DNA from 3 places in the Blautia marasmi genome. Region 3 is predicted to be linked to each of the others. Evidence: riboswitches for the same ligand, from Rfam matches in the RefSeq annotation. Region 3 holds a riboswitch; each other region holds the start of a gene.
What was found. Region 3 has a riboswitch for ZMP and ZTP ahead of pflB (formate C-acetyltransferase). Riboswitches for the same ligand answer to the same signal wherever they lie in the genome.

Region 1 (10,185 bases), 3.7 Mb from region 3:
TGAACGGGATAGGAATGATATTCCCGAGGATACAGGCAATGACGGCCTGAAGCATGGGAATTTTCAATACGGTTGCCAGTAAAAGTCCGCCCCTCAGTTCCAGTATGGGAACCATGGAAATCAAAAAGACGGCTGCTTCCGGTGTCAGGAAGGACGGCATGTTTTCAGCAAACCAATGTACTACGGATTCCATTAAAACCTCCTGTTACTTTACCTGGAATTCTTCAGCCAGAGCTTTGAAGCCAGGCATAGAATTCATGATTGTTTCGTAGGATACACAGTAAGCGATCCGCACATAACCGGGACAGGCAAAAGAAGATCCCGGAACGATCAGGATATTGTGCTTCTTCGCCGCCGCACAGAAGGCCTTCTCGTCCTCCACCGGGGATTTTACGAACAGGTAGAATGCGCCTTCCGGCTTTATGCACTCAAATCCCAGTTCTTTCAGTCCATTATATAAGGCTTCCCGGTTACGGTTATAAAACGGTACGTCTACTTTGGCATCCAGACACTTTGCGACAACTTTCTGCATCAGGGACGGAGCATTGACATATCCGAGAATACGGGTAGCCACGTTCGCTGCTGCAATTACATCCTCAGCATCACTCACTTCATCCGGAATCACCAGATATCCGATACGCTCACCCGGAAGGGACAAGGACTTGCTGTAGGAATAACCAATGATAGCATTTTCATAGTATTTTGTCAAATACGGAACCTCAATCCCATCATATACCAGTTCCCTGTAAGGCTCGTCCGAAATGAGATAAATATCGGTTCCCAGCTCTTTTTCTTTTCCGCGGAGGATATCTGCCATCTTCTTGATCGTATCCTCAGAGTACACAACACCTGTGGGGTTATTTGGAGAGTTGATGATCACAGCCTTGGTTTTGGCAGTGATCTTTTGCTCCAGTTCTTCCAGGTTCGGCTGGAATGTCTCCGTATTGGGGCTTACAACCACGATCTTACCGTCATAGTTTGAGACATAGCTGTTATACTCACCAAAATACGGTGCTATGACGATCACTTCGTCCCCCGGGTTCAACAGGGTTTTCAGGATAACGTTCAATCCTCCTGCCGCACCTACCGTCATAATGATATTCTGTTCCCCAAAAGCAGTGCCGAATCTTTTATTAATGGATGCAGCGATGGCTCCCCTTACATCCTCGTATCCGCTGTTGTTCATATATCCGTGCAGCACAACCGGATCTTCTTTCTCCAGCTCCTCATAGACTGCCTGCTTTACCTCCGCCGGCGCCGGGACATTGGGGTTTCCAAGGCTGAAGTCATATACATTCTCAGCTCCGTATTTGGCCGCCATAATTTTGCCTTCCTCAAACATAGCCCGGATAGCTGAACTGTTTTTTACCAAATTCACCATTTTATCTGCTATCATATTATTACTCTTCCTTTCTATGTAGTCTTTCATTCGGATACCTACGATTATACCATTTTCCGTCCGGCAAAATCAACGTTTTAACACATTAAATCAAAAAATTATTTTTTTACACAAAGGACAGCTTATAAAGGCTGCTGTACAGACCCTCTCTCTGCATCAGCTCCTCATGGGTCCCCTCCTCTGCGATCCCGTCGTCAGTCAGGACGAGTATCCTCTCCGCCTTACGGATCGTGGACAATCTGTGTGCAATGACAAAGGTTGTCCTGTCTTTTGCCAGGCTTTCCAGAGACTGCTGTACGATTTTCTCACTCTCATTGTCCAGTGCGGATGTGGCTTCATCAAAGATCAGGATCGGCGGATTCTTCAGGAATACCCTGGCAATGGAAAGCCTCTGCTTCTGCCCTCCGGAAAGCTTGACCCCTCTTTGTCCGATATCCGTGTCATAACCATCCTCCAGACCCATAATAAAATCATGCGCATTGGCAGCCCTTGCCGCACGAAGTACCTCCTCGTCCGTTGCATCCGGTTTTCCATAGCGTATATTCTCCATGACCGTTCCCGCAAACAGATATACATCCTGCTGTACAATACCAATATGATTTCTCAGACTCTGCAGCTTGATATTCCTCACGTCCATGCCGTCCAGACACACGCTTCCGCCGCTCACATCGTAAAACCTGGGGATCAGACTGCAGAGGGTTGTTTTTCCCGCACCGGAACTTCCCACAAGGGCCACATATTCTCCTGCCTTTACCGTCAGATCCACATGGCTGAGCACTTCCTCCTGGCTCTCCTCATAGTGGAAAGAGACATCCCGGAATGCAATCTCTCCCTTCACATCCCCCAGTTCCACTGCATCAGGTACATCCTTGATATCCGGCGCAATGGCCATGATCTCCAGAAACCGGGAGTAACCGCTGTATCCGTTCTGGAACTGCTCTGTAAAGGTGATCAGCTTCTTCACAGGATCTGTAAAGTTATTGATATACAAAAGCACGGTCACCAGGTCCTCCACAGGCATTTTCCCTCTTGTCATGAAAAACGCACCTACCAGAAGCACCGTGATAGTGATCAGGGTAGTGAATGCGCCCATGCCGGAGTTATAGGTTCCCATGTATTTATAACTACGTTTCTTGGAGTCCACAAAACGCTCATTGCCTTTCTGGAATTTCTTCATCTCTTCCTTCTCGTTGGCAAAAGATTTCACCACACGGATGCCGGAAAGGCTGTCCTCAATCTGGGTATTGATATCCGCGATCCGCGCCCTGTTTTCCCTGAATGCTGATTTCATCTTCCTGTTATAAATAAAAGCATAGATAAGAAGGAACGGCACAAACAGGAAGGCTGACAAGGCCAGTTTCGTGTTAATAAACATCAGGATAATAAACGCACCGATAAATTTAATGACAGAGATCACCAAATCCTCAGGTCCATGGTGCAGCAGCTCACTGATGTCAAACAGATCAGAGGTAATTCTGGACAGAAGATGTCCAACCTTCTGGTTATCGTAAAACGCAAAAGAGAGCTTCTGGTAATGTCCAAATATCTCGTTGCGCATATCCCGCTCGATCCTGGCTCCCATAATATGACCGTAATAGGCAATATAATAGTTACAAAATGCCTCCACCAGCACAAGGGCAACCATAAAAATACCCAGCTTCATGATCAGGTCTGTGGCCTCCCGCACAGGCTGGTTCACTACTGTGCTGGTGATATAGCGTACGATCAGCGGAATCACCAGCGTGATCCCCGCTCCTAAAATCGCAAAAAACAGGTCAGAAAAAAACAAACCCTTATAGGGCTTATAATAGCTGACCAGTTTTTTCAGTGTTTTTCCCATCTCTTTTTATCTCTCCTTTTCTTTCTCGTGTCTATTCCGTGTTTTCGTATGATCTCAGACAACGATTCCATAGGTCTGCGCATTTTCTGCGCTGACCGTAAGAATGCGTTCCGCAGCCAAGTAATATCCCATTGCCGAAGGCGATCCTGCATGGATCTTTGCCTGTAACTGGCCTGTAACTGTGAAGGTACGAAACAGTTACAATCACAGTATAAAACAGGACACTGTTTTTGGCAATGTCCTGTTTTATAAACTTTTACACAGGGAAACTGTCCCTGAGACATAAGGCTCCATACCCCGTCTGGTTATTGGGATAAGGGCCTCCCAGTAGATGGCGTGCCCCCCTTCGCAGATATGCCTTCACTTTTTCTCCGTAGAGAAACGGATCATTTCCTCTGACGATCCCCCATTCCATCAGCAGAGCCGCCGAACCGGTGACAAAAGGCGCCGCAAATGAGGTGCCGGTCCTGGAGGTATATCCCCCGTTTGGTGCGGCTGTTGTAATATCCACACCCGGGGCAGCGATATCAGGTTTTACCATATTCGTGATCCTGGTAAACCCCCGCCCGGAAAAATCAGCGTAAGCCTGGTATCTGGAATTGTATGCCCCAACCGAGATCACCCTTGCGGCTGTGGAAGGAATGGTAAGGGTTATCTCCGGCACGGGAAATAGGAAACGTGTACCTTCATTCAATGCCGCGCCTCCGGGCATCCACAAATTGTACCTGCCGTCCACAATCCTCCCCGGTATCAGGTTGATCTTCCACACGCCGCTGTCAATGTAAGTATTCTGGGGGATAAAGTCAATGAAAATCTCCTGGGACAGACTGAACGGACTGGGTTTCCCATAATAGATCAGTATCTGGGTGGTCCCCAGATTAAAGCGCTGGGGCCCCAGTATTTCCTGAAACGGCCCGGCCACCTGACCGTTAGGATGCTGAAGGGAAATATCCATCTGGTCCACATACTGTTTCCAGATCTGTATATTCATCCCAGTTTCATAAGCACCGATCTGGAACGAAGCCGCCTGGCTTTCCCCCTGCCGGAGAGTCCCTGAGGTGTGCACTGCCTTGTTTCCTTCATTCCCCGTTCCCACGCATATGACTGTCCGCCCAAGATTGGACGCATTGTCCAGATATGCCTCTATGAGAGATTCCCCGCTGTGGGAACCATAATTATTGCCAAAGCTCAGATTCAGCGCGAGCGGCATTCCCATGGCAATAGATTGGCGGATGCAGTAGTCAATTCCCTGCATCAGTTCCGTGGTCCTTGGAAATCCCTCCGTCTGAGGTGTCCCCAATTTCACCGCTATGATCTGGCTCTCAGAGGCCACACCTCTGCGCAGCCCCCCGGAAGCCCTGCCGTTACCTGCGGCGATTCCCAGAACGCCTGTGCCATGCCCGCTCAGATCACGGCTTGGGACCGCTGCGTACCGCTCTGCCGCTGTCGGTTTCTGAAGTGCCTCATCAATCTGCTCTTTGGTATACTCTGTTCCAATGACATAACCGGCCGGCGGATTCCCGGGCACAGTCTGGTCCCACAGTCTCAGGATACGGCTGCTCCCGTCTGCATTGCGGAAATCCGGATGGGCATAATCCACCCCGGAATCCACACAGCCCACAAGAACACCTGCCCCAAAAAGCGGCTGTCCCAATGGTGAAAACCCGCTCTGCACCGGATTAATACAGGAAGCCGCGCGCCCCTGCTCCACCGCGAAAAACAGCCGCTTAGGCATTTCAATAAATTCTATCTGGGGATATTCCGAAAGACTGTCGATCTGGTTCTCCGGAACAGAAAGTATGGCAAATCCACCCAAAAGCTCCACAGCCTTTATCTCCGGGTTCAGCGCGCCCTGCAGACTTCCGGAGTATTTTACAATTAAATCCCACCTTCTCTCTTCCGGCTCAAACCCCACATCCAGTACAAGGGACTTTTCCCGTTCCTGCGGTGTGGCATCCAAGGCCAGATTCAAAAGATTTTCCAGCTTTTGATCCTGCATAACAGCTCCTGGTCTTTGCGGTATCTCTCCATTATATGCAAAAAAGGCGGCCAAAATCTGTCTTTTTTCCAAACAGATTCTGACCGCTCCTTTATATTACGAATTTAGCGCTTTTGATTTGGTCATAACATGGTACGGACCTGCCACGAAGAACACGCCGCCTATCATATTACCGATGGTTACAAATAAAAGATTATAGAAATAACCTCCTACGCTGACTGCTGCATCCCCTGCATTTAAGATTCCAACTGCCAGAATACTCATATTGGCAATACTATGCTCAAATCCGCAGATCATAAATACAAAAATACACCAGAATACCATGATCAGCTTTCCTGACTCGGATTTCATCTTTAATGCGCACCATACGGCAAGACATACCAGGATATTACAGAAGATTCCCCTTACCAGAAGCTGTACAGGTGTCAGAGACATCTTTGCGGCAGCTACCTGTGCAAAATAAGCTCCTATATCACCTTTTGGCACTCCGGTAAGCTGGAAGCCGGCAACACCTAACAGAGAACCTAAAAAGTTTCCGATATAACATAAGATCCATGCTTTGACTGTCTTGCCCCAGGGCACACATCCACTGAAGGATGCACTTCCAAGAACCATATTGTTGCCTGTAAACAACTCGGCACCCGCCATAATAACAAGGCTCAATGCTGCCGCAAATGCAAAGGCCTGCACGGCTTTCAGCATTGGGGACCCCGCTGCGTTCAATGGTGTTCCCAGAGTAAATGTTACAAAACTTCCGAATGCAATGAAAAGCCCTGCAGTGATGGAGGATACCATAAAACCAAAGGTATTGTTCTCCATGAAGTTTATCTTACCTTTCGCCGCATTACAGACTGCACTGAATTCATCAAAATACATATATTTTCCCCCGCTTCTTTCGCTAACGTATGCATACAAAATTCAGGTACGGCTTTAACCGTACCTGATTTCATCTTTATTCAGTTTTCAATATGGAATTTTATTAGAACAGACCGGAGATCTTTCCTGTCTCATCAACATCAATTCTCTCTGCAGCCGGAACTTTCGGCAGACCAGGCATGGTCATGATCTCTCCGGTAAGAGCAACAATGAAGCCTGCACCTGCGGAAATCTTCAGGTTACGAACGGTTACTTCAAAGTCTTTCGGTGCACCCAGTTTTGTCTGGTCATCTGTCAGGCTGTACTGTGTCTTAGCCACACAAATCGGGCAGTTTCCATATCCAAGAGCTTCCAGCTGAGCAGCCTGTTTCTGAGCATTTGCTGTCAGAACCGCTTTCTTGCCGCCGTAAATCTTCTGAACGATCTGGTTTAATTTGTCCTCAATGCTTCCTTCCAGCTCATAGGAGAATGTAAAGTCATTCTTCTCTTCCACAAGACGTACCACTTCTTTAGCCAGTGCAACGCCGCCTTCGCCGCCTTTTGCCCAAACTTCGGAAAGTGCAACATTTACGCCCAGTTCTTTACATTTTGCTTCTACCAGGTCAAGCTCTGCCTTGGTATCGGTCGGGAATGCGTTGATCGCAACAACACACGGAAGTTTGTAAACATTTGTGATATTGCTTACATGTTTCAGTAAGTTCGGAAGACCTTTCTCCAGAGCTTCCAGGTTCTCGTTATTTAAGTCTGCTTTCGGTACGCCGCCGTTGTATTTCAGGGCACGTACAGTCGCTACGATAACAACTGCGCTCGGTGTCAGGCCAGCCATACGGCACTTGATATCCAGGAATTTCTCTGCACCTAAGTCCGCGCCGAATCCTGCTTCTGTGATAGCATAGTCACCTAATTTCAGTGCCATCTTGGTAGCAATGACTGAGTTACATCCATGAGCGATATTAGCGAACGGTCCGCCGTGAACGATTGCAGGTACATGCTCCAGAGTCTGAACCAGGTTTGGTTTCAGAGCATCTTTCAGCAGTGCACACATAGCACCTTCTGCATGTAAATCATGAGCTGTAACAGGTTTCTGCTCGGAAACCTTGCCATATGTATAACCAACGATGATCCTTCCCAGTCTCTCCTTCAGGTCTGTAATGTCTTTTGCCAGACACAGAACAGCCATGATCTCGGAAGCAACTGTGATATCGTATCCATCTTCTCTCGGACAGCCGTTTGTCTTTCCGCCAAGACCATCAACTACAAAACGAAGCTGGCGGTCATTCATGTCCACGCATCTTCTCCAGGTAATCTTTCTTGGGTCAATGTTCAGGTCGTTGCCCTGATAAATGTGATTATCCAGCATTGCTGCCAGCAGATTGTTCGCTGCACCGATCGCATGGAAATCACCTGTAAAATGCAGGTTGATATCTTCCATTGGAACTACCTGTGCATATCCGCCGCCTGCGGCACCACCTTTTACACCGAATACCGGTCCCAGGGATGGTTCACGGAGCGCTACCATTACATTTTTTCCTAATTTCTGAAGGCCGTCAGCCAGACCTACTGTTGTTGTGGTCTTTCCTTCACCGGCAGGTGTCGGGTTGATAGCGGTAACCAGAACCAGTTTTCCGTTCGGTTTATCAGATTCTTTTAACAGATTGTAGTCAATTTTAGCTTTGTACTTACCGTACTGCTCCAGATATTTGTCATCAATACCTGCTTTTTCTGCAATCTTTGTAATTGGCTCCATTGTGCACTCCTGTGCGATTTCGATGTCTGATTTGAATCCCATGTTAATACCCTCCTTTTCATAGCAATAGCTTTGTCTTCTGCCTGCCACCACTGTCTATGTATGAACCTCTTTGAAAAAAAAGGGCAACATTTGTCAATTACACAATTACAAACGTTGCCCAGACGGTCGGCTCTCACTTACATTTTGACTTCACTGTGGTGCTCCACATTGTAATCCGTCAGAAATCAAAACTATTATTTTGTTATGTCTATAATTTATCACAATTTCCGATTACTGTCAATGCTGTATTATATTAAAAATTCACAACAATATTTCGACAATTTTACTCTATTTTCCAGCGATAAACGCTAATACCTCTTCTTTTTTAGGCATAACACGGAGGGCGCCCTTCTTTGTAGTAATAAGAGAGGAGGCACCATTGGAGAATTCCAGCATTTCATAGAGCTGTTCCTCTGTAAGGCCTTCCATTCCGTGCTCCAGCACATAATTCAGCGCACATGCGCCGAAGGTATCCCCGGCCCCTGTTGTCTCGATTGTATTCTCCTGTAAAAACGGCGCATGGAACACTTCTCTGCCCTCATGGAACGCAGTGCTCCCTTCTTTTCCCATGGTTACATTCATCAGCTTCAGATTAGGATACTGTGCAAGCAGCATATGGGCGCCTTCCTTCACATCCTTGGTTCCGGTCATGAATTCCAGCTCCTCCTCTGAAATTTTCAGCAAATCACATTTTGAGAGGCCGTAGGCGATCTGTTCTTTTGCAAGCTCCATGCTGCTCCACAGAGGGGGACGCAGGTTCGGATCAAAAGAGATGAGAAGTCCGGCCTCCTTTGCAACATCAATGGCTTTGGCAGTGGCTTTGCGCACCCCTTCATGGGTCATGGACAGTGTTCCGAAGTGGAATGCCCTGGCTGATCTTATGTATGCTTCATCGATCTGCTCAACATTCAGCATCATATCCGCACCGGGATTTCTGTAAAACGCAAAGTCCCTGTCCCCGTCCTCAAACGTATGGACAAATGCCAGTGTTGTGTGGACCTCCTCGTTCTCATACAGATGGCTGGTGTCAATACCCAGGCTGTTCAGTGTACTTCTCAGGGATGTACCGAACTGGTCCTTTCCCACAACCCCCAGAAAAGATGTAGTTTTTCCAAGGTTATTCAGCATAGCCAGCACATTACACGGCGCCCCGCCCGGATTTGCCTCGAAGATGGGATTTCCCTGTCCGCTCACACCGTTCTCCGTAAAGTCGATCAAAAGCTCGCCCAGCGCGATAACATCAAAATTCTTATTCATATATGTTCTCCTTGTCCGTTTTATTCTACTGTGAATTATATTCGTTTTGCCTGCTTTACGCAAGTACCGCGGCATAATTATTCATAAAAAATACATTGGATGTAGAATTTTTGTCACTGCACAGCTAGGAAACAAGGGATTGATTCTTAATGAATCGAAAGGTTTTCTTTAGAATTTCTTTTAAATTGAGCCTGCAATTTCTTTTAAATTTTATGATGTAATGAAAAGGTAAGAAAAATGTCGAAACTGAGGTGATTTTTATGAATATATTGAACCAGATATCTGAGTATGCCTCCATCTGCCCGGAAAGAACAGCCATCTGCTGTGACGGCTTGTCTGTTACTTACGGGGAGCTGGAGTTATATTCTTCCCGCCTGGCCTGCCATCTTGAGCAGCTATGCGGACAGAACCGTTCCCCCATCGCAGTGTACGGGCACAAACATCCCCTGATGCTTGTATCCTTCCTGGCATGTGTGAAATCGGGCCGGGCCTACTGCCCCATTGACACCTCCGTACCGGATTCCCGTGCGGAAATGATCCTGGACGCCCTTGATTCACCTGTCTTTTTATCCCTCTCTCCTCTGCGGGCTGAATGCAGGGACAAACGTACACTATCCCTGGAGGATATTGATATTATCGTGCATACGGATCTATCCTGTATGAATGGCTGTCTGGAAACCGGCAGACCAAAGCCGGTTTCCGGGGATGATGTTTTCTATATCATATTTACTTCCGGAAGCACCGGTACCCCAAAAGGAGTTGCCATCACGGAAACCAATCTAAGCAATTTTCTGGACTGGTCCATCACCCTTGGAACTCCAACCAATGCCAAAAAGGGAAAGGTGTTTCTGAATCAGGCCCCCTTCTCCTTTGATTTATCTGTTATGGATCTGTACACCTGTCTGGCAGTGGGCGGAACGCTCTGGTGTCTGACAAAAGATGTGCAGAAGGATTACCGGAGACTGCTGGATTCCCTGAAATGCTCCGGGGCATCCATTATGGTCTCCACACCGTCCTTTGCGGAT
Region 2 (10,185 bases), 1.2 Mb from region 3:
GAGCGGGGGCACAACGGGATTTTTTACGGATATATGGATGTGTTCTATCCTCGGTGGAAAGATGTGAAAACCCGCTTAAACAGCGGGGTGCAACCGTAAGTTTACATGGAATTATTCAAAAGCAGCAGAAAATTGGCACAGCAGGCGGTCTCCTATGCGGAATTGCTTATATTGTGCTGGGACAGAAAAAATAGAAAAATGGAGGAAGACACATGAGTCTGGCAATTGCGACACTGAAGAAGGGGGAAGGACGTTCCCTGAAAGCGGGAGGTCCGTGGATATACGATAATGAGGTGGCCAGTATCCTGGGAAGTTTTGAGAATGGGGATATGGTGATGGTACACGATTTTGACGGTTATCCCCTGGGAAGAGGGTTTATCAACACCAACTCCAAGATCAGGATCCGCATGATGACACGAAGATCAGAGCAGGAGATAGATGAGGGATTTCTGCGAAAACGGGTGAGGGATGCCTGGGAGTACAGGAAAAAGACAGTGGATACCGGCAGCTGCCGTGTGATCTTCGGTGAGGCGGATTTTCTGCCCGGACTTGTTGTGGATAAATTTTCTGATATTTTGGTGGTGCAGTCCCTGGCGCTGGGGATTGACAGGCTGAAAGGGAAGATCCTGGAGCTTTTGAAGGAGGAGATGGCGCAGGACGGCGTAGTCATCCGCGGCGTTTACGAGCGCAGTGACGCCAAAGTGAGAAGGCAGGAAGGGATGGAGCTTGTCAAAGGGTTTATGGGGGAACCTTTTGATACCAAAGTGGAGATTTGTGAGAATGGAGTAAAATATCTGGTTGATGTGGAGGATGGTCAGAAGACCGGTTTTTTCCTGGATCAGAAGTATAACAGGCTGGCGATTCAGAGATTATGCAAAGGAGCAAAGGTGCTGGATTGTTTTACACACACAGGGTCATTTGCTTTGAATGCAGGGATCGCAGGTGCAAAGAGTGTGTTGGGAGTGGATGCTTCCGAACTGGCAGTGGAGCAGGCCAGGGAAAATGCCGCGCTGAACGGGCTGTCAGAGACAGTGAAATTTGTGTGTGAGGATGTGTTTGAGCTGCTTCCCAAGCTGGAGGAAGAGGGGAAGAAGTTCGATGTGGTGATACTGGACCCGCCGGCGTTTACCAAGTCCCGGAATTCTGTTAAGAATGCGGTGAAAGGGTATCGGGAGATCAATCTGCGGGCTATGAAGCTGGTGAAGGACGGGGGGTTTTTGGCGACTTGTTCCTGTTCGCATTTTATGTCTTATGAGATGTTTACACAGACCATCGGGCAGGCCGCAAGGAATGTGCATAAGAGGCTGCGGCAGGTGGAGTATCGGACGCAGGCAGCGGATCATCCCATACTTTGGGCGGCGGAGGAGTCTTATTATCTGAAGTTTTATATTTTTCAGGTGTGTGAAGGGTAGGAGGGAAAAAGAGGATGGACGGCAAGGGAAGCAAAGGACCGGGGGAAGGAAGAGTTATCCAGTCCTCTGTATCCCTTGCCTGGTATTGGCCGGTTTGTGAAGGGAGGGTGGTGATTTAGAATGCGTATAGGAATTTTTTGATAAAAATTGTCAAAAAGCGTTGACAAGGGGAAGATTACGTGATAATGTTTAAATTGCTTATATGACTGACGGAAGTGGAATAAACCACAGGGAGTATAAGCGTAGGAAGCCGACCGTCTGGGCAAGTATGTTCAGAGTGTGGGCTTTTTTTGTTGTTATGTTTTATTAGGGTAAAGTTGCCGATGGATTGGCAGCAGATGATTATGGTCAAAATGAGAAGGAGAAGGAATTCATGAAAATGTTATCACTTGAGAATGAATTGAGAGAAAATGCATACCCTGGAAGGGGAATTGTTATTGGTAAGTCTGAGGATGGTACAAAGGCAGTTACGGCATATTTTATCATGGGCAGAAGTGAGAACAGCAGGAACCGTGTGTTCGTGGAAGAGGGAGAGGGTATCCGCACCCAGGCATTTGACCCGTCTAAGCTGACTGATCCCAGCTTGATCATATATGCACCGGTACGTGTGATTGGCAATAAGACAATTGTAACGAACGGTGACCAGACCGATACGGTCTATGAAGGTATGGAGAAGGGGATCTCTTTTGAGCAGTCCTTAAGAACTCGTGAGTTTGAGCCGGACGGCCCTAACTATACACCGAGAATCTCCGGTATTATGCAGGTGGAGAATGGAGCATACCATTATGCCATGTCTATTCTGAAGAGCAGCAACGGAAGTCCTGAGGGATGTAACCGTTATACATTCACTTATGAAAATCCGACAGCCGGGGAAGGACATTTTATCCACACTTATATGCATGACGGCAATCCGCTGCCAAGTTTTGAGGGAGAACCGAAACTGGTAGGAATCCCAAATGACATTGATGGGTTTACAAAGAATGTTTGGGAGAGCCTGAATGAGGACAATAAAGTGTCTCTGTTTGTGCGGTTTATTGATATTGAAACCGGAAAGTATGAGACAAGGATCATAAATAAAAACAAATAAGTAAGAAGCATAGAGGAGAACAGGAATATGAAAGAATTAGCGTTAAAGTACGGATGTAATCCGAACCAGAAACCTTCCAGAATTTATGTTGCTGACGGCAGCGAGCTTCCTATTGAAGTTCTCAGCGGCAAGCCGGGATATATTAATTTCCTGGATGCTTTTAATGGCTGGCAGTTGGTGAAAGAACTGAAAAAGGCTACCGGACTTCCGGCTGCAACTTCTTTTAAACATGTATCACCGGCAGGCGCGGCAGTTGGGATTCCCATGTCAGATGTACTGAAAAAGATTTACTGGGTGGATGATATGGGTGAATTATCACCGCTGGCATGTGCTTATGCAAGAGCAAGGGGCGCTGACAGAATGTCCTCTTTTGGTGACTTTATTTCCCTGTCTGATGTGTGTGATAAAGACACAGCTATGCTGATCAAGAGAGAAGTTTCCGATGGTGTGATCGCTCCGGGATATACAGAGGAAGCACTGGAAATACTGAAACAGAAGAAAAACGGCAATTATAATGTGATCCAGATCGACCCGGATTATCAGCCGGCTCCGCTGGAACATAAAGAAGTGTTCGGCATCACATTTGAGCAGGGAAGACAGGAACTTCCTATTGACGATGCGCTGCTTTCCAATATTGTGACAGAGAATAAAGAAATCCCGGCAAACGCGCTGATGGATCTGAAGATATCTCTGATCACACTGAAATATACACAGTCTAATTCCGTCTGTTTCGTAAAAGACGGACAGGCGATCGGTATCGGCGCAGGCCAGCAGTCACGTGTACACTGTACCCGTCTGGCAGGCCAGAAGGCTGATAACTGGTGGCTGAGACAGTGCCCGAAGGTGCTGGATCTGCCTTTTATCGACGGTATCCGCCGTGCTGACAGAGATAATGCCATTGATGTTTACATCGGTGAGGAATACATGGATGTTCTGGCTGATGGGGCCTGGGAAAAGATTTTCAAAGAGAAACCGGAAGTGTTCACACGTGAGGAAAAACGTGCATGGCTTGACAAACTGACGGATGTCACATTAGGCTCTGATGCATTCTTCCCGTTCTCAGACAATATCGAGCGCGCCAACAAGAGCGGCGTTAAATATATCGCAGAGCCGGGCGGCTCCGTACGCGATGATGCAGTGATCGAGTGCTGCAATAAGTACAATATGGCGATGGCATTTACAGGCATACGTCTGTTCCATCACTAAATAATTTCGCCTCCGCTTTGGGCAGAGATAGGACCGGGTTTCCGGTTTTATCCCTGCCTTTATTTTATTGTCAGCGGGGAAGCCGGGGATTTTTTGGGGAGGAATAGGTGGGGATGTCCGCCTGGGTCTGACAGCATGGGAATATGATAAATCAAAGTTACTGTTCACAGGCCACTGTACCGGGAGGCGTTTTCATGCCAGAAGCATGAAAATCCCGAGGCAGCCAGCGCCATATGGGGCAGAATGCTCCATATCTGTGCATCGTGAAGCGTGTTACCGGACACGGAGTGAACAGTAACAAATCAAAGAAATTTGAAGGAAAAAGACATGAATTTCACTTGTAGTCTATACGGTTCTGACTTATAATGAAGTCACATAATGCACAATCACAAGAGGAGGAAAACAAGAGATGGAAGGCATGATGAAAGTAGCAATAATGACGGATATCCAGAAGATGGATTTTGAAGAAAGACCCATCCCGCAGCCAAAGGACGACGAAGTTTTGGTAAAGCTGGATTATGTGGGAATCTGCGGCTCGGACCTGCACTATTATGAGACAGGGGCTATCGGGGATTATGTGGTAAAACCACCATTCGTACTGGGCCATGAGCCGGGCGGCGTTGTAGTGGAAGTGGGCAGAGAGGTAAAGCATCTGCAGGTTGGTGACCGTGTGGCTTTGGAGCCGGGAAAGACCTGCGGACAGTGCGAATTTTGTAAAGAGGGCAAGTATAATCTCTGCCCGGATGTAGTATTTTTCGCAACTCCGCCGGTTGACGGTGTGTTCCAGGAATACGTGGCACATGAGGCGAATCTCTGCTTCAAGCTTCCGGACAATGTAAGTACTCTGGAGGGCGCGCTGATCGAGCCTCTGGCAGTTGGATTCCACGCCGCGATCCAGGGAGACGCCCATCTGGGACAGAAGGCAGTAGTCGTGGGTGCAGGCTGCATTGGCCTTGTTTCCATGATGGCATTGAAGGCCAGAGGTGTCAGCGAAGTTTACGTTGTTGACGTGATGGACAAACGTCTGGAAAAGGCCATGGAGCTGGGAGCTACAGGCGTTATCAATGGCATGAAAGAGGATGTTGTAGAGAAAGTAAAAGAACTGACCGGCGGCAGGGGAACGGATCTGGTGATTGAGACTGCAGGCGCAGAAGTGACATCCAGACAGGCAATTCTCATGGCCAGAAAAGGCTCTACCATTGTATTTGTGGGATACAGCAGGACAGGGGAAGTAACACTGCCTATGAGCATTGCCCTTGACAAGGAGCTGACCTTTAAGACCGTGTTCCGCTATCGTCATATTTATCCTATGGCGATCCAGGCTGTTGCGGATGGCAAGATCAATCTGAAGGGAATCGTGACGGATGAATTTCCGCTGGATGAGGCGGATAAGGCGATGGAGTTCTCTATGAAGAATAAGGCGGATATTGTTAAGGCTGTTATTAAGATCCATGAGTAATAAAATAGTCAACAGATATATGTTTTTCTGATTTAAGTGCTTCTTACGGCAAAGTGTAGATAAGAGCAGAGTTAATACAGTGTGAAAGCATATAAAGCGAGTGGCATGTTGGCCGCTGCATTTAGGAAACCTAGGTGCAGCGGTCTTTTTGCGTTGTGAATTCACGGTACAAAGGTAAAAAAGTAGGATATTCCTTGGAAATCGAAAAAACCATGTGAAACATATGAAACAAAAATGAAACAAATGAAACAATATTGACATTTTACACAGCTGTTTTTATAATGAGTCTCATAAAGTTAGTTGAAAAGCACAAGGAAAATGTGGAAAAATTTGGTTAAAAGCATATATTGCACAAAAGAGAGGTGATGAAAATGGGGCAACCATAAGAGATGTAGCAAAAAAAGCAGGAGTATCACCGGCTACTGTTTCAAGATATTTTCACGGAAAGAACATTGTGACAACAGAAGCTGCAAAGAGAATTGAAGAAGCTGTCCGGGAACTTGCATATACACCTGTGTATAAACAAAAAAATCCCGGTGTCATAGCTGTTCTGATACCGAACCTGAAGCTGGCATATTTCAGTGAGGTGTTGAAAGAACTGCTGGAAGCTGTGCCAAGATACGGATACAGAATGGTATTTATCCCTGTTATGGAACGGGGGGAGGCGTACAAACAGTTTTTTAAAGAGCTGGACATCACGGGAGTCATTTATCTGGAGGAAAATGCAGACCAGGATATGCTGAATTACATAGCTGCAAAAAATATCAAGACGGTTATGTTCGGGGCTATCAGTGCTGACAAGAGATGTAAGATGATTCATATCAACGATTTGGCAGCCGCACATGAAGGGGCCAGATTTCTGCTTGATCTGCAGCACGAACAGATACTGATCTTATCCGATCATCCTAAGAGCATCAGTTCCGGATTTCAGCGTATTACAGGTTGTAAGAGAGCTTTTGAAGAATACGGTCTGGAGTTTGATGAAAATAAAGTGAAGTATGGGGAATTGACATATGACAGCGGTTACCGGATGACAGCGCAGGCGATCAGAGAGGGAGTATCATTTACTGCTGCCTTTGCATTCAGCGATGAAGCAGCGCTGGGAGTAATTAGTGCATTATCTGAAGTGGGGCTGAAAGTCCCGGAGGACGTATCTGTGATGGGATTTGATGGAATCAGTTTATCCAGACAGGTGACACCAAAACTGACTACGATCAGCCAGCCTATTAAAAAAATGATAGAACAGACTTTGGATACGTTCCAGAATCAGAAAAAGGAGGAAAATATAGAAATTACATTGCCCTATCGGCTGGAACAGGGAGATACCTGTATTATCAACCGGAAATGTAAAGCAATAACAAAGGAAACTATAAAAGAGAATAAAAACACGGAAAGATGAAAGGTATGGAGGTACAAAATGAAAAAAAGAATGTGTATGATGCTGGCACTCTTAATGGTAGGTTCTCTGGCGGCCTGTGGGAACTCCCAGACAGATGCAGGTAAAGACGAGGCAAAAAAGGAAAACAGCTCAGAGAAGACAAAAATATCATTTGCCCTTTGGGATGAAGTGCAGAAACCGGTATTTGATGAGATTGTGGAGAAATTCGAGACGGAAAATCCGGATATTGATGTGGAACTACAGCTGACGCCGTGGTCACAGTATTGGACCAAGCTGGATGCAGCCATGGGTTCTGACAGTGCAGCAGATGTGTTCTGGATGAATACATATCTTCCAAAATACGCGGAGGCCGGTGTTTTGGAACCATTGGACGAATATATTGAGAAGGACAAGATAAATATGGATGACTATGTAAGTGTTGTAAAAGATGCTTACAATTACAACGACGTACAATATTGTATGCCGAAAGGAATGGACACCGTACAGGTCTTCTATAACAAAGGTATTTTTGAGAAATACGGTGTGGAGGAACCGCAGGCAGGGTGGACCTGGGAAGATATGAAGGGTCTGGCAGGACAGTTAAAATCTAAGATTGAAGAAGCAGGCTCCGATGAATATCCGATTTTGATGGAACTGGATCCGCAGCCATCTTTCTTTAATTTTATCAACCAGTCAGGAGGTTATGTTCTGAGTGATGATATGAAGAAGGCAGGATTTGACCAGGAAGGAACCATAAAGGCATATACAGATATGGTGTCGCTTATGGATGAAAACCTGATGCCCGGAAGTGAAGTGCTCTCCGATACAAAGGGAACAGATCTGTTTCTGTCCCAGAAGGGAGCGATCCTTTTTATGGGCTCCTGGAAAACGGCAGTCATCGATGAGGCAAGCTTTGCAGAACAGGTGGGAACCATTGCCATGCCCGCAAAGGAAAGCGGAAATCAGAGTGTCATCGGCGGTCTTGGCTATGCGGTGAATTCCAGCAGCAAAAATAAAGATGCAGCTTGGAAACTGGTGAAATATCTGGCAGGAGAGGAATCCAATAAAATGCAGGCAGAGGCAAAGATCGATGTCCCTGCACTGATCAGTGCACAGCAGTATTACAAAGCAGAACATGTGGATGTAAATGTGATATTTGATGTGGCAGAGACAGGATTTCCTTTCCCAACGTCATCCAGTGTGGCAGAATGGCTTCCCACTGTAAATGAAATCTCAGCAAAGATATTTGCAAAGGAATTGACTCCGGAAGAAGGATGTAAACAGATGCAGGAAGCAACACAGAGCGCTTTGGACAGCGAATCATAAAAAGGAGTGGAAGTGCTGCACAGGACTGATCCTGCAGCACTTCCGTTTTTAAAAATGACAGGAGAGGGTGTTTGATGAAAAGACAGAAAAAAGGTTCCCTGAGGCGCCGGGAGATAAGGACAGGATACCTGATGATCGCGCCGCTGATGGCAGGGGTGATCGTGTTTTTTATCGGTGCGTTTTTTCAGAACGTTTATTATAGCTTTACAAACAAGTCCAGTTTTGGAACGCCAAAGTTTGTGGGGATGGAAAACTATGTGAAGCTATTCCAGGATGACGCATTTTATCAGGCGTTTCTTAATACCATTCTGTATGTAGTCATCTGCGTGCCGCTGGTGGTGATACTGGCTGTGCTGCTGGCTGTTTTGCTCAATTCCAAAGTAAAGGGAATCGGAGCCTTCCGGGTCTGTATCTTTCTGCCGGCCGTCACTTTGCCGGCTGCGATCGGACTCTTGTGGAAATGGCTGATGAATTATAAATTTGGTATTTTCAATGAAATACTGGGGAAATTTGGAGTGGAGCCAGTGGCCTGGCTGTCGGATTCCCGGATTGTGTTATACTCTATTTCCATAGTATTTATCTGGGCCAGCGTGGCTTATCAGGTGATCGTGCTGCTGGCCGGATTACAGGGCATTCCGGTTTGCTATAGGGAGGCATCCGAAATTGACGGGGCAAACGGAGTACAGAGGTTTTTTAAGATCACACTGCCGTTGCTGTCCCCATCCATTTTCTTTGTTTGTGTCACAACGGTCATAAATGTATTTCAGATCTTTGATTTTATCTACCTGATGATTCCTCAGGGAAGCAGCGGAACAGAGGCATCCAGGTCTCTGGTCACTTATTTCTTTGAGCAGTCCTTTGTGAAGTTCCATAAGGGCTACGGTGCAGCGATCAGCTTAATGCTGTTTCTTCTGATTCTGGCAATCACGGCAGTACAGATGATATGCCAGAAAAAACTGGTGTTTTATGATGATTGATGCGCAGCAGGACGCGGAAAGGAGAATGGAATGATGAAAAAAAGAAAATGGCCGGTGTATCTGCTGCTCGTCCTATGCGCTGTTGTGACAGTGGGTCCGTTTCTATGGATGATCTTGACTTCCTTTAAGTCATACGAGGAGAGCATTCAGATACCGCCTACGATTTTTCCGAAAGTTTTTACAATGGGAAGTTACCAGGAAGTTGTAGATAAATTTCCATTTTTTAATTTTTATGTGAATACGTTTTTAGTTCTTTTATTTACCATAGGGATAGAGCTGCTGATCTGCTCCATGGCTGCCTATGCGTTTGCCAGACTGCATTTTCCGGGCAGGGATGTGATCTTTATTGTGCTTCTGGCACTCTTAATGGTTCCGGGACAGATATTTCTGGTGCCCAATTATGACATTATGGTGAAGCTGCATCTGGCTGATACCGTGACGGCTCTGTGGCTTCCGAAAATCTTCAGTGCATTCGGAACATTTATGCTGAGGGAGTTCTTTAAAGGGCTTCCCAGAAGCCTGGATGAGGCTGCTATGCTGGACGGCTGCGGATTTTTCCAGATTTATTACAGGATTTTACTGCCGCTTTTAAAACCTGCGCTGTCATCTCTGGCAATACTGACCGCGATTTCTACATTCAAGGATTTGATGTGGCCGCTGATCGTGAATAACTCTATGGATAAGATGACTTTGTCAGCCGGATTGGCTATGTTGATCGGAGAACATACAACATATTATCCCCAGGTTATGGCAGGCGGAATTATCGCTATACTGCCCATGATCATCATTTTCTTTCTATTCCAGAAACAGTTTGTGGAAGGGATTGCCACAACAGGCGTAAAACAGTAAAGGAGGCATTGTATGATTGATATCTTGGCAGTCTGTGCACATCCGGACGATCTGGAGGTCTGCGCAGCAGGAATCTTTGCAAAGGCAAAAGAAGAGGGAATGAAAACAGGACTTGTAATTTGTACAAGAGGAGAATCAGGAGGTTATGCACAAAAGCGCGAGAGAGAAGAGGAGGCGGCAGAAGCTGCTCGGATACTGCAGCTTGACTATTTTGCCATGCTGGACTTTCCGGATGCCGGTGTATATTTTTCAAAAGAAGCAGTGGATGCTCTGATACCACATCTGAGAAAGTGCTCTCCACGGTTTGTGCTCACACTCCTGGAGGAGGATTATCACCCTGACCACACAGCGGTGTCAAAAATAACAAAGGCAGCCTGCTTTACCGCGGGTCTCAAAAAATATTCAGATGACGATACAGACTGGCACTATGATGCCCTGCTCTTTTTCGGGGCGGACAACAGGACCAACCGGCGCAGACCTGATATCTATGT
Region 3 (10,185 bases):
TTACCGCCATCCGGGGAAATATTTCGGAAATTAAGACCATTGCCGGGGGCGGAAACAGTTCCAAGGGAGTGGATGCTGATGCGGCGGATGCTGTTACAGACGAAAATCTGGAAAAGACCATAACATTCGCAAAGGATCTTTCAAAAAAGACCGGGGCAGTGATCGCTATCAGCGGTGCAATCGATATTGTGACAGACAAAAACCATACCTACATAATCAGAAACGGGAACCCTGTCATGGCAAAGATCACAGGCTGCGGCTGTATGCTCAGCTCCCTTGCAGCAGCCTATCTGGCGGCCAATCCGGACAGAAGGCTGGAAGCTGTGGCTGCTGCTGTGATCTCCATGGGCCTGTGCGGGGAAAAGGCATTTGAGAAGATGGAAAGCGAGCGCAGGGGCAGCGCATCCTGCAGAAACTATCTGATAGATGAGGTGTATCATTTGACCGGCAGCGAGCTGGAGAGAGGAGCAAAATATGAACTGCGCTGAGAAAAGAGAAATGGTGAGACGTGCCCTGCTTCTGTATGCCGTTACGGACCGATCCTGGGTGGGAGAAAAGACACTTTATGAGCAGGTAAAAGCATCTCTGGATGGAGGCATTACGCTTTTGCAGCTCAGGGAAAAAGAGATGCCGTATGAGGATTTTCTGCGTGAGGCAAAGGATATGAAGGCTCTTGCCGCCAGTTACCGTGTCCCCCTGATGATCAACGATAATGTGGACCTTGCCCTGGCTGTGGATGCGGACGGCGTACATGTGGGGCAGAGCGATATGGAGGCGGGAAGCGTCAGGGAAAAACTGGGCCAGGATAAGGTCATCGGCGTCTCCGCCCGGACTGTTTTAGAGGCTCTGCGGGCAGAAAAGGCAGGGGCGGATTATCTGGGCGTGGGGGCAGTGTTTTCCACCTCCACCAAAGAAGATGCAGACGTAATCGCATGGGATACCCTGAAAGAGATCTGTCAGGCGGTATCCATCCCTGTTGTGGCGATCGGCGGAATTAAGAAAGATAACGTGATGCAGCTTGCCGGAAGCGGTGCGGCAGGAATTTCCGTTATTTCCGGCATTTATGGACAGACGGATATCAGAGCCGCCTGTGAGGAACTGCTGGCACTGGCTAAGGAGATGATAAAAAAATGAGAGGGATAAAGGGCGCCATATTCGACGCGGACGGCACGCTATTCGATTCTATGGGGCTGTGGGACCAGGCAGGAGAACGCTATCTGAAACGAAAGGGGATCAGGCCCCGGAAGGATATCCGCCAAAAACTGGAGACCATGACAATGGGAGAGTCTGCAGAATATTTCCGCACCAGCTATGGGATCTTGCTCCGGAACGACCAAATCATTGACGAGATTAACACCATGATATATGACTGTTACAAAGAGGAGATCCGGATCAAACCGGGACTGCTTTCCGTGTTGGATGATTTAAAGAGCCGCAGTATCAGAATGTGTATCGCCACATCCACAGACAGGCCTCTTATAGAAGCTGCGCTTAAAAATAACGGGATTGATTCTTATTTTACCGGTATTCTTACTTGTACGGAGGCAGGAGCCGGTAAAAGAAATCCACGGATATATGAGCAGGCGATGGGGATCATCGGTACAAAAAAAGAAGAGACATTAGTGCTGGAAGATGCATATTTTGCAGCAGAAACAGCGAAAAAAGCCGGATTTTTACTGGCAGTCATACGTGATCTTTATTCTGAAAAAGACAGAGAAAAATTGCTTAGACTGGCAGATATCTATCTTGAAAAATGGGAAGATTGGGGGCGGAAAATGTGAAAAAAGTATTGACGATTGCCGGATCAGACTGCAGCGGAGGAGCCGGAATCCAGGCGGATATTAAGACCATAACAGTCCATAAGATGTACGCCATGAGTGTGATCACGGCACTCACGGCGCAGAATACAACAGGTGTATATGGGATACAGGAGTGTGACGCGGAATTTGTGGGTAAACAGATGGACTGCATTTTCACAGATATCCGTCCGGATGCAGTGAAAATCGGTATGGTCTCCAACGAAAAGATCATACGGGAAATTGCCGGAAGGCTGAAAAAATACCGGGCACAGGATGTGGTATTAGACCCGGTCATGATATCCACAAGCGGCAGCAGACTCATATCGAAGGATGCCTCTGAAGCGCTGAAAGAGGAACTTTTCCCTCTGGCAGCAGTGGTGACACCAAATCTTATGGAAGCGGAAGCGCTCTGTGGTTTTTCTGTGGGCAGCCCCAAGGATATGGAACGGGCTGCAGAAAAAATAGCACAGTATGGCCCCGGTGCGGTTCTAATAAAAGGCGGCCATTTGAAAGATGGAGCGGATGATCTTTTATATGAGAAGGGCAGATGTACTTGGTTTTCGTCAAAGCGGATAGAAAATCCCAATACACACGGAACGGGATGCACCTTGTCTTCCGCCATTGCCTGTAGTCTTGCTGCAGGATACCCTCTGGAAAGAAGCGTAAAGAATGCCAAGAATTACCTAACCGGTGCGCTTGAGGACGGGCTTGATCTGGGAAAGGGCAGCGGACCATTGAACCATATGTACAGATTACCTCCTTTTGCAAATGGCTATCCGTTTCGGTAATCTGTAATATTTTTTATAATATGTTTACTAAAAAGAACATAAAAGATTCGTTCCTTTTATTGACAATTCTTAAAAAAATGCTTTATACTACAGATGTTATATGACTGGCGGAAGTGGAATGAACCACAGGGAGTATAACGTTGATTTAGCCGACCGTCTGGGCAGAAGTTGTCTGGATAGGACCGGCTTTTTTTAATATATCCGGTCCGGTCTAAAGGCAGCTTCTACGCAATTATTGTCTTAGAAGGAGGACTTGCAAAGATGAATAACTTCAAACAATGGGATGGATTTAAAGGTAGAATCTGGAAGGAAGAGGTCAATACACGTGACTTTATCCAGCACAACTACGAACCGTATGAAGGAAATCAGGAGTTCCTGGAAGGCCCCACCGAAGCAACGGAAAAACTCTGGTCTGCACTGTCAAAACTGCAGAAAGAGGAACGTGCAAAAGGCGGCGTTCTGGATATGGATACGGAGATCGTATCCTCACTGACTTCCCATGGGCCGGGCTACATCAGTGAAGAATTAAAAGACCTGGAAAAGGTAGTAGGGCTTCAGACCGACAAACCACTGAAACGGGCATTTATGCCTTATGGCGGTATTAAAATGGCAGAGGATTCTTGTACATCCAATGGCTATACACCGGCCCCGGAGCTTCATAAAATCTTTACAGAATATCATAAAACGCATAATCAGGGTGTCTTTGATGCGTACACACCGGAGATGAAAAAAGCCCGTCATAACAAGATCATCACAGGACTTCCGGACACGTATGGCCGTGGCCGTATTGTGGGTGACTACAGAAGAGTGGCGCTTTACGGTGTTGATTTCCTGATGGAAAAGAAAAAAGAAGATTACGATAACTGCGGCTGCGGTATCATGACAGATGAGATCATACGTCAGAGAGAAGAGATTTCCATGCAGTACCGTGCCCTTGCCGATATGAAAAAAATGGCTATGAGCTATGGATATGACATCTCAGAACCGGCACAGAACGCTAAAGAAGCAGTTCAGTGGCTGTATTTCGGGTATTTGGCTGCCATCAAGACACAGAACGGTGCAGCCATGAGTGTGGGCCGTGTGGGGACTTTCCTGGATATTTACATGCAGAGAGATCTGGAAAACGGTACACTGACAGAAAAAGAAGCACAGGAGCTGGTAGACCATTTTATCATGAAGCTGCGAATGGTCAAGTTTGCCCGTGTTCCTTCTTACAACCAGCTTTTCTCCGGAGACCCGGTATGGGCTACCGTGGAGGTGGCAGGCATGGGTCAGGACGGCCGTTCCATGGTCACAAAGACAGATTACAGAATCCTCCACACATTGGAGAACATGGGGCCTGCACCGGAACCGAATCTGACGGTTCTCTACTCATCAAGACTGCCTGTAAACTTTAAGAAATATGCTGCATTTATCTCTGTGGAGACCAGTTCTATCCAGTACGAAAATGACGATGTGATGCGGCCGGTATGGGGAGATGACTATTCCATCTGCTGCTGTGTATCAGCCACCCAGACAGGAAAAGAAATGCAGTTCTTCGGTGCCCGTGCAAACCTGGCAAAATGCCTCTTATATGCCATCAACGGCGGCATGGATGAGAAGTCAAGGGTTCAGGTGGGACCTGAATACAAACCGATCACATCTGATTACCTGGAATATGATGAGCTTGTCCGCAAATATGAAATTATGATGGACTGGCTGGCAGGGCTGTATGTAAATACCCTGAACCTGATCCAGTATATGCACGACAAATATTACTATGAAGCAGCAGAGATGGCACTGATCGATACAGATGTGCGCAGAACTTTTGCAACAGGGATCGCAGGTTTTTCCCATGTGGTGGATTCCCTGTCCGCTGTGAAATACGCCAAGGTAAAAGTTGTGCGGGATGAGGAAGGCGTGGCAGTGGACTTCCAGACAGAGGGTGATTTTCCCCGCTACGGTAATGACGATGACAGAGCAGATGATATTGCGGTATGGCTGCTGCACACGTTCCTGGAAAAGTTGAAAAAATATCCGACCTACCGGAATTCCGAGCCGACCACCTCCATCCTGACTATCACATCCAATGTGGTTTACGGAAAAGCAACAGGCGCGCTGCCGGATGGCAGAAAAGCGGGAGAACCGCTTTCACCCGGTGCAAACCCAAGCTACGGTGCAGAGAAAAACGGCCTTCTGGCTTCCCTGAACTCTGTTGCAAAGCTTCCATATGAGTGGGCACTGGACGGAATCTCCAACACACAGACCATCAATCCGGGTGCCATCGGACATTCGGAGGAGGAGAGGATCAACAATCTGATGCACATTCTGGACGGATACTTTGACCAGGGAGCACATCACTTAAATGTGAATGTGTTTGGTATCGAGAAACTGGTGGATGCCATGGAACATCCGGAAAAAGAGGAGTATGCCAACTTTACGATCCGTGTATCCGGTTATGCGGTTAAATTCATTGATCTGACACGCGAGCAGCAGCTTGACGTGATCGCCCGCTCCGCACATGAGCGCATTTAGTTCGAGAAAAGGCTCCATCCATTCGATCGAAAGCTTTGGTTCCGTGGACGGGCCGGGGGTCCGGTTTGTGATTTTTCTGCAGGGCTGCAGGATGCGCTGCCAGTTCTGCCACAATCCGGATACCTGGAGCACCAGCTCCATGGATATGATGTCAGCAGATGAGCTGCTAGGGCAGGCTCTGCGCTATAAAGCCTACTGGGGAGAGAAAGGCGGAATAACCGTCAGCGGCGGGGAACCGCTGCTCCAGATGGATTTTTTGCTGGAGCTTTTTACAAAGGCTAAGGAAGAAGGGGTGCATACGGTCCTGGATACTTCCGGAAATCCGTTTTCCAGGCACGACCCGTTTTTCCATAAATTCAGCCGCCTTATGGAAGTTACGGATTTACTTCTCCTTGACATCAAACAGATTGACAGCGCAAAGCATAAAATCCTGACAGGATGCAGCAACGAAAACATTCTTGATATGGCCGGATATCTGGCCGAGATCAACAAGCCGGTATGGATTCGCCATGTTCTCGTGCCGGAACGGAACGATTATGACGAAGATCTGATACGGCTGGACGCATTTGTAAAAGGCCTGGGCAATGTTCAGCGCTTTGAAGTGCTGCCATACCACACGCTGGGGGTCTTTAAATGGCAGGATATGCGTATCCCTTATCCCCTGCAGGGGATTGACCCTCCCACGAAAGAGCGGGTGGAGAATGCCAACCGGCTGCTTCATACAAGTGAATATACAGGCTATCTGAACGCATAGGAAGAGCGGCAGCGGAAATTGATATGATAGATTTCCGCTGTCGCTCTGCATTTTGGGAGTATCTGCTAAAAATAACAATCCGGCGTTGAGTTTGTCCTGCATTTATGCTATTATTAGAAACTGGAATGCGAATAAATATTCTGCTGCGGAAGGGAGCTGTGATATGATACTTGACGTGATTTTAGATGCTTTGCTGGATACAGCCAAGCTGATTCCTTTCCTGTTCCTGACTTATCTGGTCATGGAATATCTGGAACATAAAACAAAGAATAAGTCCAAGCAGATCATGCAGAAGTCAGGGCATTTTGGTCCTCTCATTGGCGGTGTGGCAGGTGCGTTTCCCCAGTGTGGGTTCTCAGCGGCCGCAGCCAGCCTTTACTCCGGAGGCGTCATATCAGCGGGAACTCTGCTGGCTATTTTTCTTTCCACTTCAGATGAAATGCTTCCTATCTTTATCTCCGAATCTGTGGCAGCAGGTACAATCCTGCGGATCCTGGGTCTGAAAATTGTTCTTGGAGCTGTATCCGGGTTTGCCATTGATGTATTATGGCGTTTTGGCGGCAAGAAGAGGAGAGAGCGGGAAGAACATAATCATATACACAGAGAACATCATGAGAAAGATATCCATGATCTGTGCGAATCCGAACACTGCCATTGTGAGAACGGCAGCATTATGAGATCGGCTTTTTTACACACGCTTCAGATTACGGTCTTCATCTTTCTCATATCCCTGGTGATCGGATTTTGCGTGGAATTGGTGGGAAGTGACAAGATTGGATACTTTATCAGCACAAAACCGGTTGTCGGTGTATTTTTGGCCGCACTGGTAGGATTGATTCCTAACTGTGCCTCCTCTGTGGTGATCACCCAACTCTACCTGACCGGCATTCTGGGCGCCGGACAGATGATGGCGGGACTACTGGTAGGTGCGGGCGTAGGTATTCTGGTGCTCTGCAGGACCAATAAGGGTGTGAAAGAAAACCTGGGTCTCATTGGGATCTTATACGGAACAGGCGTGTTCTGGGGAATCCTGATAGAGATGCTGGGGATTGTACTGTGATACCATAGCATTCTCTTTGCTGGATGTAATGGTGAAAAAAGCTGGCATTTTTGTATGAGATGCCAGCTTTTTTTCTTATATTACCTGTATCCGGAAGGCAGTGGTCTGTGGTGGGATACTGGCTGTCTGGAAGTTTGCGTGGGTGATCCTGACCATCTGTCCGGGACGGAGAAAGCGGAGATTTACCGGAATACCGGAACGATTTAAAATGACCGTGTCATCAGTTATGACAAATCTGGTCTGACTGTTTATATCGTTTGGATTACCTGTATAGAGGAATCGGTTTCTCAGATCAATAGAAGCGATCCTTCCCGTTGTGGTACTGGTCTGTGGGCGGGGCTGTCTCTTGACAAGGATCAGATAAGCATTTGCCTGTGGCGGAATACTTCTGGTCATACGTGAAGAGAACACAACATTTACCCACATGCCTTTTTGAATCTGGCATGAGTCAATACGCCTGCCGAATGTATCCAGGATGACCGTGTTCCTTCCCACGTTTAAACGCAGATTTTGTATCGAGACGGTCTGGTTTGCTTCGGGGACCGCGTAAGATACAAGGATATGTCCTATCTTGTTATCGTAACAAAACACATCCTCAACAAGAGCATTATCTATGCGCATAACATTACCTTGCTGGATGATCGTGCCTCGGGGATCATTGTTCATAATATGTGTACCTGAGCATTATTTGTTGCTTTTATTATATGCAGGTCTTGAAAAAATGTCAGTAGGATATATGAGATTGGGAAATAATGAGGGTGGGATTTTTTATAGAAATATATGTAAATTGAATGAGATTTTAGGTTGAGCCAGCAAGGAATAATGTATAAACCCCGCCGACTTAGCTGTAATATTAACCATAGCTCTGACTAGTTAACATACAGGGCATCAATGCCTGTCACTGCAGATCGTGTGCAGGCATTGATACGATAGTGAAATGATATTCCGGCTTAAGCGGCACAAACATTAACAGCCTGCATACCGCGGTTTCCCTGAGTTAAATCATAAGTTACGGCCTGGCCGTCTTCAAGAGATTTGTAACCATCGCAATTGATCCCTGAGAAATGTACGAATACATCAGATCCGTCTTCCCCTGTGATAAATCCGAAACCTTTTTCTGAGTTAAACCATTTTACTGTACCTTTATTCATGAAAGATACCTCCTAATTTTTATATGCATTTTACAAAACAAAAAACGCATACAGCAGTAAATCATTAATAAAAGAATGACTTACGGATATATGCGAAATCAAGGCTTTATCAAAACACTTTCTATAGATTACCATAGAAAATGCGCTATGTCAAGAAAAAAATAAAAATATTTTGTGCCGGCAAAGCACAAATGAGCTTGTAAAAGAATAAAAAAATAGGTATACTACATACTTGCAGGGAACCTGCAGTTTGAAGTGATACTGTAAGGCAGCACGTGTATCAGCAGTTATCACATGGTATGTGTGAGGATCTAATATAACAAAAGGAGTACGCAATTATGCCAGTATTTGATTTCAGCAATTCGGACAATAAAAAGAAGAGTGAGTTTCAATGTACATACACCGTGTTTCGTTCCAATGAGAATACAGCCTCCCCGGACAGGCCCATCCTGCTTCTGGACAACCATGAGCGGAAATGGAAGCACCATTCCTGCGGTGTCTTTGCCAATCAGAATCAGCAGACGGCATTTGAATTCAAGGAGGAAGACAAAACGGTCAGCGCAGATATTCTGCAGATAGATGCCCGCTTTGTCAGCCTGATCCACTGGCTGGGTGATAACCACATCAATGTGCGCCTGTCCGGCAAGAACAGGGAGGACGGCTATGCGGTTTACAAGATTCGGGAGATCGCTTTCGGTGGGGGAACCAAGCTTTCCGCTGAGGATGGTTTTCTGCAGTTTATGATAGAAAGACTATTGGCAGGCAGTGCGCCTGTGGAGGAGAATGAGGACGAAGACCAGGAGGAGACCGGTGACAGTATGAAACTCACCAGTCTGCAGAGCATTACGGACTTCATGACCTGTGCAGGCAAGACGATGCCGGATAATATCCGCCTTTGGGCAAGGAGAAATCTGGCTGTTGCCCGTTCCCATGAGGTATCCCCGGAGGAGAGGCGCCATGCCCAGCGCGCACTTTCCATCATGATGAATATCCAGTGGAAGAACAATTATTTTGAGGCTATTGATCCTCAGGAGGCACGCAGAATTCTGGATGAAGAGCTTTACGGTATGGAGCGGGTGAAACAGCGGATCATGGAGACAATCATACAGATCAACCGTACCCATACCCTGCCGGCATACGGTATTTTACTGGTGGGACCTGCCGGAACGGGAAAATCCCAGATCGCTTATGCGGTTGCACGTATATTAAAACTGCCTTGGACAACGCTGGATATGAGTTCTATCAACGACCCGGAACAGCTGACCGGAAGCTCCCGTATCTATGCAAATGCAAAGCCGGGAATTATTATGGAGGCTTTTTCTATGGCAGGTGAATCCAACCTTGTCTTTATAATCAACGAACTGGATAAGGCCTCTTCGGGAAAAGGCAATGGAAATCCGGCAGATGTCCTTCTGACCCTTCTTGATAACCTGGGCTTTACAGACAATTATATTGAATGTATGGTTCCCACTGTTGGCGTATATCCCATAGCCACAGCCAATGATAAGGAGCAGATCAGTGCACCGCTCATGTCGCGTTTTGCTGTCATTGATATTCCGGATTATACGGCGGAAGAAAAGAAGATCATTTTCTCCCGGTATGCCCTGCCGAAAGTCCTGGGACGTATGGGTCTGCAGGAAGATGAATGCGTTGTGACGGAAGAGGCTTATGACGCAGTTGTGGAAAAATATGCGGACACTACCGGTATCCGTGATCTGGAGCAGGCAGCAGAGCATATGGCAGCCAATGCGTTGTATCAGATTGAAGTGAATCATTTGTCAAAAGTGGTTTTTGATGCGGAGATGGTGCGGAGTCTGCTGGAATAAAGCGGAAGAGCCTTGCTCTATATGAGAGTTTTTACCGTTTCTGCAAACCTGCAGACATCATCAGGCGCATCAAAACTGTACAGCAAACCATAAGGGATACTATAATCCCAATTTACCGGAATAGATACAAGTCCCGGATGGACTTCCTGCCAGCATTCAATGGTGAGGAGAATGTTTCCTGTTTCTGCGCAGCGGTTAAACACCGATAAATCATAAAACGGAGGGGTGTCCTCTATTCTGATCTGAGGATGGTGTTTTTCTAAATCGCTGCGCAGAAAGTCATTGACGCCGGA

Region 1: it holds a riboswitch for ZMP and ZTP, as region 3 does, so the genes downstream of both, C6P39_RS06145 (formate--tetrahydrofolate ligase) here and pflB (formate C-acetyltransferase) in region 3, are expected to answer to the same signal.
Region 2: it holds a riboswitch for ZMP and ZTP, as region 3 does, so the genes downstream of both, C6P39_RS16885 (IMP cyclohydrolase) here and pflB (formate C-acetyltransferase) in region 3, are expected to answer to the same signal.

What each region holds. Positions count from the first base shown of each region.
Region 1 covers NZ_OIWX01000001.1:1,368,592-1,378,776, forward strand. The annotation lists gene C6P39_RS06120 (COG2426 family protein) at 1-193, opposite strand, end outside; gene C6P39_RS06125 (pyridoxal phosphate-dependent aminotransferase) at 206-1,396, opposite strand; gene C6P39_RS06130 (ABC transporter ATP-binding protein) at 1,506-3,239, opposite strand; gene C6P39_RS06135 (S8 family peptidase) at 3,496-5,238, opposite strand; gene C6P39_RS06140 (formate/nitrite transporter family protein) at 5,335-6,114, opposite strand; gene C6P39_RS06145 (formate--tetrahydrofolate ligase) at 6,218-7,903, opposite strand; ZMP/ZTP riboswitch at 8,013-8,099, opposite strand; gene C6P39_RS06150 (carbohydrate kinase family protein) at 8,192-9,160, opposite strand; gene dltA (D-alanine--poly(phosphoribitol) ligase subunit DltA) at 9,421-10,185, shown strand, end outside.
Region 2 covers NZ_OIWX01000001.1:3,900,815-3,910,999, forward strand. The annotation lists gene C6P39_RS16875 (M48 family metallopeptidase) at 1-99, shown strand, start outside; gene C6P39_RS16880 (class I SAM-dependent rRNA methyltransferase) at 213-1,412, shown strand; ZMP/ZTP riboswitch at 1,605-1,683, shown strand; gene C6P39_RS16885 (IMP cyclohydrolase) at 1,786-2,499, shown strand; gene C6P39_RS16890 (phosphoribosylaminoimidazolecarboxamide formyltransferase) at 2,527-3,705, shown strand; gene C6P39_RS16895 (NAD(P)-dependent alcohol dehydrogenase) at 4,115-5,164, shown strand; gene C6P39_RS16900 (LacI family DNA-binding transcriptional regulator) at 5,511-6,563, shown strand; gene C6P39_RS16905 (ABC transporter substrate-binding protein) at 6,582-7,868, shown strand; gene C6P39_RS16910 (carbohydrate ABC transporter permease) at 7,943-8,845, shown strand; gene C6P39_RS16915 (carbohydrate ABC transporter permease) at 8,879-9,694, shown strand; gene C6P39_RS16920 (PIG-L deacetylase family protein) at 9,707-10,185, shown strand, end outside.
Region 3 covers NZ_OIWX01000001.1:5,063,548-5,073,732, forward strand. The annotation lists gene thiM (hydroxyethylthiazole kinase) at 1-488, shown strand, start outside; gene thiE (thiamine phosphate synthase) at 475-1,134, shown strand; gene C6P39_RS22125 (HAD family hydrolase) at 1,131-1,781, shown strand; gene thiD (bifunctional hydroxymethylpyrimidine kinase/phosphomethylpyrimidine kinase) at 1,778-2,587, shown strand; ZMP/ZTP riboswitch at 2,678-2,757, shown strand; gene pflB (formate C-acetyltransferase) at 2,849-5,101, shown strand; gene pflA (pyruvate formate-lyase-activating protein) at 5,088-5,855, shown strand; gene C6P39_RS22145 (putative manganese transporter) at 6,019-6,915, shown strand; gene C6P39_RS22150 (hypothetical protein) at 6,991-7,581, opposite strand; gene C6P39_RS22155 (cold-shock protein) at 7,866-8,066, opposite strand; gene C6P39_RS22160 (AAA family ATPase) at 8,405-9,892, shown strand; gene C6P39_RS22165 (LysR family transcriptional regulator) at 9,910-10,185, opposite strand, start outside.